3 regions of the Microcoleus sp. FACHB-SPT15 genome follow, and region 2 is predicted to be linked to each of the others. Evidence: riboswitches for the same ligand, from Rfam matches in the RefSeq annotation. Region 2 holds a riboswitch; each other region holds the start of a gene.
The links. Region 2 has a riboswitch for cyclic di-AMP ahead of H6F98_RS25580 (hypothetical protein). Riboswitches for the same ligand answer to the same signal wherever they lie in the genome.
Positions count from the first base shown of each region.

Region 1 (3,274 bases), on a different contig from region 2:
GCGTTGGTGACTGCCCCAGAGACAACGGGTGAGGCATCAAGACGCCCAAAAATGATGCCATCACGGGAGTTTGCCCAGCTTGCCTCGCGGCTTAGGGTGACGTTTAGTCCGTATTTGCGAAAGAAGCCTTTTTCCCAGGCGATCGCAAATGGCGCACAGTCATTAACAGGGACAAATCCTACTGTAAGATTGGGTTTTTCCAGGCTGCTGGGATCTACAACGGGTTCGACGGCTTCGGCAGTTTTCGAGAGTCCGTAGGGTGCGGTAACTCCCTTGATGGCACAAGACGACAAGGCGAATCCTGCTGCCGATGCACCCATTTGTTCAAGAAATCTTCGTCGGTTCAAAGAATTCATGGCGGTATCACTAATGTTGTTAGTTCTTATGATGAATGGCTAGCAGTAACGATTCAGCTATGACTGTAGCTGAAACTGACGCAATGTCAGTGAGGCGTAGTTCTAGTTGGTAGTTGCAGTGGGTCGTCGGTGAGTGGCTAGAGATTCAATTTTGCCCAAAATGTAGTCAAGCACTAGCCCCGTTACACCAATCACAACCACTGCCAAGAACACAGAACTCAAATTTAAGCGGTTCCATTGATCCCAAACGAAGAAGCCGATGCCAATACCACCGGTGAGCATTTCGACAGCGACGATGACTAGCCAAGCAATTCCTAAACTAATCCGCAAGCCAGTGAAGATGTAAGGTAAGCTTGCAGGCCAAATGATTTTTGTAATCTGTCGCCAGCGAGGCATTTCTAGAACGCGGGCAACATCCAGATAATCTTTTTGAACGCTGGATACGCCGAGTGCTGTGTTGATAATCGTCGGCCACAACGAGGTGATAAAGATAACAAAAATTGCTGAAGGTTCTGCCAGGTTGAAGATGGCGAGTGCGATCGGTAACCAAGCCAATGGTGATACAGGCTTAAAAACTTGAATCAAAGGATTGAGAGTTAGCATCGCTGCTCTGGACATCCCAATCAGAAATCCCAAAGGAATTGCCACAGCCGCACCCAACGAAAATCCCAGTAATACCCGCCGCAGACTTGCCAGCAATAACCAACCGAGTCCTAAATTACCAGGGCCTTTCCGAAAGAACGGGTTGGCGTATTCTGCGCTATCGAGAAGCGCTTGCAGCGGGGTGGGCATTAAATCTGTTAAGAATGTTGCAGTAAACCACCACAGCAAAATTACTCCCAAAAACCCTAGGGCAGGCAGCAAGACCACATCTCTTATAAGTACTGGTTTTGCTTTTTTCCAGGTAGCTTGTCCAGCGACAGCGACGATCGCTGCCAAATTTAGCTGAAACAACATATTGCAATGCCTCAGACTCAACAACAGGTACACAAAACTGAGCAGTACCAGCCGGAGAAACTGACAAAATCAAGACATTGCTAAAAAATGCCGATCTTTTCAGAAGTCTCCTCTCAATGCCTACGGAGTTAGCTGACGGGCTAGGGCTGAGAGATGCCCCTCTCTACTCACTCTCTGAGTTAGAGAATACGCCCCCAAGGATGGTTCCCCCGTTCCTTACTTCACCTTGTTTACAGATGAACGTGTTGGCGAAGCTTTTGGATTAGGCTGACTTACTCTAGTTAAGGATGAAGAATAACACAATTTTTCCGGATTCTTGTTCCTTCTAAAGTAATAGTTAACATTAACCGTTTATGCGGCTTAAACCCCCTTAGGGATTGAATTACAAGAGAAATGAACTACTGCCAGTGCCTACGGCTCAGGCAGTTTCCGACTTCACGGGGGATTGCGTCAACTTCGACTTGCGTCCAAGTTTCGGACTCACATCCCCTCCATCAGCAGCAGTCCTAGTTCCTAAGACCGATAGCATTCTGATTCCCTCTGCTCTTATGTTCTGACTAGCGTTCTCGTCCCTATCGTGATGAGTGCCACAGCTAGGGCAAGTCCAAGCCCTAACATCTAGCGGGAGTTCACTGATTTGATAGTGACATTTTGAGCAGAGTTTAGAGCTAGGAAACCACCTATCAATTTCTACCAGTACCTTGCCGTCATGGTCTAATTTGTACTGCAAGAAATTGACAAACATTCCCCATCCCACATCAGAAATAGCTTTGGCTAGATTATGGTTGCGAACCATGCCCTTTGTATTTAGGCTCTCGACTACGATGACTTGATTATCGTCAACAAGCTTACGTGAAAGCTTATGTAAGTAGTCTTGACGGACATTACCAACTCGTTCGTGAACCCTAGCTACTAATCTTCTTGCTTTGTTTCTGGAATTTGACCCCGTTATCTTTCTCGCTAATTTTTGCTGCTTCCTCTTTAGGTTACGCTCGTGTTTGGCTAAATGCCTTGGATTGGCAAACTTAGATGTTTTTATACCATCGTGAACAATGGCGAACTCCTTCAGCCCCAGGTCTATACCTGCAACTTTTCCATTAGTATGCGGGGTTGGGTAGTCACCTTCTAATTCCACCAAGATAGCCGCGTAGTAATTTCCTGACGGATTCTGACTGATAGTTACTGTCTTGATGGTGCCTTCAATCTCTCTATGCAGTTTGCAAGAGACAACACCAACACTACCTGGAAACTTGAGACAACCTTCAACTATCTTGACCGACTGAGGATACTGAATTGACTGCCTATTTTTCTTGGCTTTGAATCGAGGGTATTTAGCCCTGCGTTCAAAGAAGTTCTTGTAAGCCGTCACTAAGTTGAGTGTTGTGGCTTGCAAGACTTGAGAGTAGCACTCACCTAGCCAAGATGTTTCCTCCTGTCTTTTGAGTCCTGGAAGCATTTTGTTCAATGCAACTTGAGTCAAGCCTTTGCCTGTCTCCTTGTAGGTTCCGATGCACAAATTGAGCGCATAGTTCCACCACCAGCGACTACAGCCAAAGTGTTGAGCTAGTATCTCTTGCTGTTCAGTTGTTGGATATAGCCTGACTTTGATGGCTTGGTGTCGCATTGATTTACCTCCTCTTAGTACTATATAGTATTTTTGCTAAGAGGTAAAGCAAGCCAGTACATTGATGAGGACTGGAGCTGGAGGTTTCCTCCAGCTAAGGAAGTCCGTTCGCTCTCATCCCAAGCGTGCCTACGGCTCAGGGGGATTTCTCGCTCACATCTCGTTAAAAAAATCGGCATTCCGCCCGTCAATTCCAAATAAGCGATCGCTAATTAAGTTACTCGTGAAACTCTCAAAGCAAAGTACAACAGCACCTGGCTACTTACACCTCACTAGCGTCAGGCGAATCTTCAAAAATTGCCCCTCGCCGGATTAAATCCAGCTTTGTTTCCTCAGA
Region 1 is NZ_JACJNU010000038.1:96,278-99,551, reverse strand. It holds gene H6F98_RS13300 (ABC transporter substrate-binding protein) at 1-356, opposite strand, end outside; gene ntrB (nitrate ABC transporter permease) at 459-1,313, opposite strand; cyclic di-AMP (ydaO/yuaA leader) riboswitch at 1,417-1,574, opposite strand; gene H6F98_RS13290 (RNA-guided endonuclease TnpB family protein) at 1,732-2,937, opposite strand; gene H6F98_RS13285 (pentapeptide repeat-containing protein) at 3,200-3,274, opposite strand, start outside.
Region 1: it holds a riboswitch for cyclic di-AMP, as region 2 does, so the genes downstream of both, ntrB (nitrate ABC transporter permease) here and H6F98_RS25580 (hypothetical protein) in region 2, are expected to answer to the same signal.

Region 2 (3,274 bases):
ATGAGTATTGATGCGATCGCAACTCGCGCTGGCGTGGGCAAGACAACCATCTATCGACGCTACAACGGCAAAGAAGAACTAGTTGCTGATGCAATTGAGAGTGTAAGGCAAGATGTTGTAATTCCTGATACTGGTAATCTTTGGAGCGATATTGATGCGTTAATCGAGAATGCTGCCCACACCACGCTTAGTTCTCTGGGGCGACAGACTGTTGCAATGATTATCAGCAGTGCATCAAGCAACTCTCAGTTTGCTGAAATTTACAGGACAAAGTATCTACAACCTCGGCGACAAGCCTTTGCTATTGTGCTGGAACGGGCAAAAGCGAGACATGAAATTCAGGCAGATTTAGATCCTGGGCTAGTCTTCGATGTAATGAGTGGGATTATGCTTTATGCACTAATGTTTCAACCTACTACTGAATCGTGGGAAGGCTACGTTCGTCGTGCGTTAGGTCTGTTCCTGAGAGGGGCTTCTAATCGCTCCTAAAAATTTTACGCCTTGACCTCTTGACAAAAAGATTCAGGAACCTTTAACGTTTGATTTAATTGAACTAGGTAGCCTAATCTTGTCTGGTACTCATACCCATCGTTGTAGAGTAAGAGCCAGCTTAGAGCGGAGGAACCAAATCGTGGGGCTAATCTCATAATTTGAGAGAGACACCTTCCAGTCTTAGCCCGTCAGCTAACTCCGTCGGCATTGGGAGGAGTACCTATGACACAAGCTTGATCTAAGCCGTTGTCTTAAGGGTCTCCTAAGTGTAGGGCTGTAACTTTCAGTTACAGTCTTATGCTCCTGCCTGTCTCATCTTGTAAACCCCTACAGATTAACAAAGGCTAAGACGATGACTTATAAAGAATGGAGTCTGCTCATCAAAAAAGAGCTGAACCGTATCGCAGTTGACTATGTTGACCCGTCAGGACAAGTCTACAGTGAACCGTTCTGCTTTTATACTCTTGATGAGGCATTAAGCTACGGCAAAATGTGCATTGATCGTTCAATTCGCTCAAAGGTATCTGGCAACAAAGGAATTGTGGCTGTTCAAAACTCAGCTATTGGTTAAGTAATCGTTGGGTGTCCTGGGCTTCTTAAGGAAGGGCGTGTGTCTTCTAGGGGAAATGTAGCTAGGTGAGTAAGTCAGTGAATAATCAGGACAGCGATAGAGGCACTTCATTAAAACCGAGGTCAGTGTGATAAAACACAGGTTCTTGTTACCTAAATGTCAATTTGGGCAACATTGTACTCTTGAGAAATTTACATCTCACGAAAGATTTTCTCCCCTCAGGTAAGGTGCTAAGATAGCAAAACCAAATTCAGTAAGTCAGCCTAATCCAGTCTTGCATTTACAACATTCACTAAACTGTAATGCGATCGCTGGAGCGGAGGAACCAAATCTTGGGGCTTATTTCTGACCTTATCTCTTCTTAAAGTAGGAGACAAAGAAGAAAGGGACATCTCTCAGTCCTAGCCCGTCAGCTAACTTCGTAGGCATTGAGAGGAGACTGAAGAGTCAGCATTTTCTACTAATATGCGTGAACTCTTTCAGTGTCCTTGGCTGGTATCTGTTCGCTTCGTTGTACCTGCCTCGGCCTGAGAAAAGGGTTGTAGTAATCTGAACCTCTGGTGTCTGAGGCAGGAAAAGTTGCTGTTAAGTAAAAAAGTCACATGTTCCTGACTCAAAAGCATCTTGTAATCCAAGAAATTGACAAAGTTTTGGCAGATTATCCAGAACACCCTTATCAAGCTGCCTTCTCGATTGAGGAATTACGCCAAAAGTTAGTTAATCATGTTCTTAAGCATATCCCTGCTGACTGCAAGGTTATGGAGATTGAACAGAAACAACTGAAGAAACCAAATTCCCTATTCCTCACCAAGGAACAGCGGTTACGCATTGATGTTTTGATTCGTGGGAGTATTCTGCATCTCCTCCGAGAAAACGCCGACTGGATTGGTCATCGTATTCATCAAGCGAATAACTAATTTAGGAAAATTACGGCTAAAAGTCCACTGAAAACTAGGAGATTCAGACATGATTGAAAAGAAATACCTTTACAACAAAGGGGTGAGCTACAGAAGCTTCTTTGTTTGCCCAATCGAACACTCAAACGGTTACACCTACAGATGTCTTCGTCCTCAAGATAGCCCAGAAATTCAACTGGGAGGGGGCCTGTTTGCCAGTATTGCGGAGGCTCTAGAAGCTGGGAAGCGATACTTAGATCGGGAGTGGCAGTATCAGCATGAACTGAGCCATTACAAGAGATTGTTAGACACTCAGACAATTTCCAACGAAGAGTATCACTTGAATAAGTGTTCCCTTGATCAAGCGATTTGGGGACTATCCTAAGCTAAAGAGCCTTTAAACTGCTGATTTGAGTCATTGGTTGTTTGTACAAAAAAATAAGCTGTTAAGCATTTAAACTGGGTATTAGCAAAACACCAAACCCTTACGCCTGAATCTTGACAGCGAATCTAAATAAGTGATTTAAATGCTGAACAGCTTATAAACAACTAATAACAACCAACCCGAAATCCAATATCCTTTAGGCGTGGGATGAGTTAATGACCAATCGCTGAATCTGGTCAGCATTCAACTGTTCAACATTGCTGAAAACGACAACAGCACCCGCTTCTTTGAGGATTTCCTCATAGGCAGTGCGGCGTTCTCCTGTTTCCTGAACGTGAGGCGGTAGGATACCAACACCAATCCAACGGCGTTCAGGATATAAAGCTTTAGCTTTCTCAATGGTGTACATATCTGCTACGGTGTCCCCCACGTAGATAACTGATATCTCACCGACAACTGGATATCGCTGTTTGATCTGCTCAATTGTTGCGACTAAACCCGTGGGGTCAGGCTTACCTGGAGCATCTTCCATTGCAAGGAGGACTGGCGACTGAAGACCGAGGCGTTTTTCTAATACATAAGTCGCTGAACCTCGTGTCGCACCGCTAAAAAAGCCCCACAAGATTCCTGCCTCTGTTAAGTTCTCTAGGTAGCGAGGCTGTAAGAGCAGTGGTTCAGTGCAGATATATCCTGTCCAATTTTCCGGATTTGGTCCTCGGTAGCGAGACTGAAAGAAGGCAACAAGGGTGTCATAGTCGAGAGCAATTTGCGATCGCTCCTGACCCTGAGCTTCAAAGTAGCGGTAAACTAGCTCCTGAGATCCTTCCCAATCGTTGTTCCAAATCCCCTCTGCTTTTAAGTCATCAATTTCTATCGAGGATGGTCGATAAGCGCCCCCCGTGAAATGCTCTACTGTATCAGCGAGCGCAC
Region 2 is NZ_JACJNU010000062.1:267,535-270,808, forward strand. It holds gene H6F98_RS25570 (TetR/AcrR family transcriptional regulator) at 1-489, shown strand, start outside; cyclic di-AMP (ydaO/yuaA leader) riboswitch at 594-714, shown strand; gene H6F98_RS25575 (hypothetical protein) at 845-1,063, shown strand; cyclic di-AMP (ydaO/yuaA leader) riboswitch at 1,349-1,506, shown strand; gene H6F98_RS25580 (hypothetical protein) at 1,666-1,980, shown strand; gene H6F98_RS25585 (hypothetical protein) at 2,030-2,344, shown strand; gene H6F98_RS25590 (TIGR01548 family HAD-type hydrolase) at 2,541-3,274, opposite strand, start outside.

Region 3 (3,274 bases), 190 kb from region 2:
GAGACGCTGTCTGTATCGCGTCCCTTTCAGAAAACCATTTGACATTCCTACAAACCACAAAAGAATTGAACGTTGGCGTCCTCAGTCTTAGCAGACTGCTAACAGATCGGCAAATATAACATTTTTCGGCTAATTTTCCTTTCGTGGCTCTGGCTCACGATTCCGGACAATCTTAAGAGGATTTTTTCACAAAAAAGAAGGGTTTGACTGCTCAAACCCTTACCCCATTGGTATTTTAAGCTTAAATTATCGCGATCGCATTTGTCTCGCTTCCTTATGACCCTCGCTTCAGAGCATTCTCGACTTGTTGAAATTCCTGCTCCAAGCGTGTCTTCAATTTTTTCGGGAGAGGACGGTTGGGATAAGAGCTGTAATGACCTGCCAGAGAATTTAATGCCGTTCGCATCGTGGTAAAGGAACTGAGTGTTGCGACAGAGCTATCCCGCCGATAGCGAGAGGCAAAGTCATTAATTTTCCCCCGCGCTTCTGCTTGCGCTGCTGCCTTCTCTGGTGCATCTTCCGGTAATTCAATCGCTGTTCTCAAACTCTGCAACAAGGCAAATGTATCCTGACGGTAATCCCCAGTCAATCCCGTGGTACTGCTGTTGGAGGAACATCCCATCAGACCAATGACAGCAACCAAGACAAGGGCAAGAAGACGTGACAAGTAGCGCTTCATATGCATGATTAACGACAAATGAAATTTCAAAATTAGAACTGATCCTATCTTGGATTGGCGCACTCAGGGATCAGTGGAAAGAGGGAGGAAGAAGTGGGGAATGGGGAGTAAGTGCAAAGGAAAAGTTACGTTTATTGAGCTTTCTACCTTTTTGACAAGGTCTGAAGAAAAGCAAAATCTGATACAGCATTGAGGAGAACAGAGAGCTATTAGTGTTTTCATGTTGCATCAGAACACTATTATTGAATTTCCCCGATTTATCCTTGAGGTTCGCCCAGTTTCCCTTCAAATCAATTTGATAATCAGCGCCTGAGACAACCTGATTTGACTGTTAGGGAACATAGATTTATAGACCTCAATTCTTTGGGTAGAAGTATGACCGTCCCATGCCTATACAGGCTTTGCCGTTGGTAAATTGTTTAATCCATGTTTCTTAGCTCAGGCGAATATCGCCATATAAAGTAGCAAATCTTCAGAAAAAGAAATTTTGTGAGATATTGATTTATTTAAAAAATACTAATATAATCATACATAGTAATAAGTCAGCCTAATTTATTTTCTGCTTCAACAAAGGTTCATTTCGCAAGCAGAATCTGGAACGGGGGAACCATTTCCTGGGGCAAATCTTCCAATTTCACTTCGTTCTGAGAACGGGGGAAATAAGGAGAAGGACATCTCTCAGTCCTAGCCCGTCAGCTAACTCCGTAGGCATCGAGAGGAGACTGAAAGTACAACACTTTAGATTTATTGTGTGTTCTCGTCAGTGTCCTTGGCTGGTAACTGTCCGCTTCGTTGCACCTGCCTGTAGACTCTGAGGAGCCGAAATTTTCGTGTCAACTCCTGGGTCTGAGGCAGGGAAGCTACCCATGAGGTGAAAATCTACTATGTTCGTGAATCAAAAGAATCGTATTGCCTTAATTTCTGTTAGTGGCGATCCAGCAGCGGAAATTGGTCAAGAAGAGGCTGGAGGGCAAAACGTTTATGTGCGCCAAGTTGGATTAGCATTAGCTCAGCAAGGATGGTCTGTGGACATGTTCGCCCGTCGAATCAGTCCTGATCAATCCGCTATCGTTCAACATGCACCGAACTGTCGGACAATCCGCTTAACAGCAGGCCCACAAAAGTTTATTGGTCGAGATACTGTCTTTAACTACCTGCCAGAGTTTGTTCAGCAATTTCTAGCATTCCAAAAACAAGAAGGTATTCAATATCCCTTAGTTCATACCAACTATTGGTTGTCTTCTTGGGTTGGGATGGAATTAAAAAAGCACCAACCTTTGGTACAGGTACATACTTACCACTCCTTAGGTGCAGTAAAGTATCGGTCAGTCAGTGACTTACCTGCGATCGCATCAACGCGATTAGCCGTAGAAAAAACCTGTTTAGAAACGGTGGATTCTGTGGTTGCAACGAGTCCCCAAGAAGGGGAGCATATGCGTAAGCTCGTTTCTACTCAAGGAACAATTGAAATGGTTCCCTGCGGCACTGATATTGAGCGTTTGGGTTCAGTTGATCGGCTGACGGCACGGGGTGAGTTGGGGATTCCTGAAGACGCGAAAGTCGCCCTGTATGTTGGACGCTTTGATCGGCGCAAGGGAATTGAGACACTAGTAAGAGCGATCGCATCCTCTAAGTTGCGTGGAACTAGTGATTTGAGATTGATCATTGGGGGTGGTGCTCGTTCGGGTGAGAGCGATGGCATTGAACGCGATCGCATTCAGAGTATTGTTAAAGAACTTGGTATAGAAGCAATTACTACCTTCCCTGGACGACTTACCGAATCCGACTTACCGATTTACTACGCCGCCGCAAATGTCTGTGTCGTACCTAGTCATTATGAACCCTTTGGTCTAGTGGCAATTGAAGCAATGGCTTGTCGGACACCCGTCGTTGCCAGTAAGGTTGGAGGCTTGCAGTTTACCGTCGTGCCAGAAGTCACAGGTTTACTTGTACCGCCCAAAGATGATGCCGCATTTGCCGAAGCAATTGACCGTATCCTCGAAAACCCCGCTTGGGGAGAGCAACTTGGGGAGACAGGTCGTCAACGGGTAGAAATTGCCATGAGTTGGGATAGTGTGGCATCCCGGCTTGGATGCCTGTATGAGAAACTAATTTCTCAAAATGCGCCTGTTTCTGCCAAAATCTCTCAAGTAGCCGCCTAAGAACTTTTAGCGCTGCATACTAATCGCCTAAAAATGTAGGGGCAATCCTTCGTGGTTGCCCCCAAAGCTGACGAGTGAACGCTGATAGCAAAGCTGCTTTATCAGTAGCTTAACCGAAGCGTCCGCTTACATAATCCCGTGTTGCTTCTTCCTTTGGTGTTTGGAAGATAACTTCTGTTTGGTCAAACTCGACTAAGTAACCCTGTTTTCCACCTTTATCAGTTGCTTTGGCATTGAAAAAGGCAGTCATATCAGCTACTCGTGTAGCTTGCTGCATATTGTGAGTCACGATCACAATCGTGTACTTCTCCTTAAGCTGGTGCATCAAGTCTTCGACTTTAAGTGTGGAGATGGGATCGAGAGCAGAACAAGGTTCATCCATCAGTAGCACCTCAGGTTGAATTGCTAGAGCGCGTGCAATACATAAACGCTG
Region 3 is NZ_JACJNU010000062.1:72,780-76,053, reverse strand. It holds gene H6F98_RS24765 (family 10 glycosylhydrolase) at 1-45, opposite strand, end outside; gene psb27 (photosystem II protein Psb27) at 275-679, opposite strand; cyclic di-AMP (ydaO/yuaA leader) riboswitch at 1,255-1,405, shown strand; gene H6F98_RS24755 (glycosyltransferase family 1 protein) at 1,564-2,841, shown strand; gene pstB (phosphate ABC transporter ATP-binding protein PstB) at 2,951-3,274, opposite strand, start outside.
Region 3: it holds a riboswitch for cyclic di-AMP, as region 2 does, so the genes downstream of both, H6F98_RS24755 (glycosyltransferase family 1 protein) here and H6F98_RS25580 (hypothetical protein) in region 2, are expected to answer to the same signal.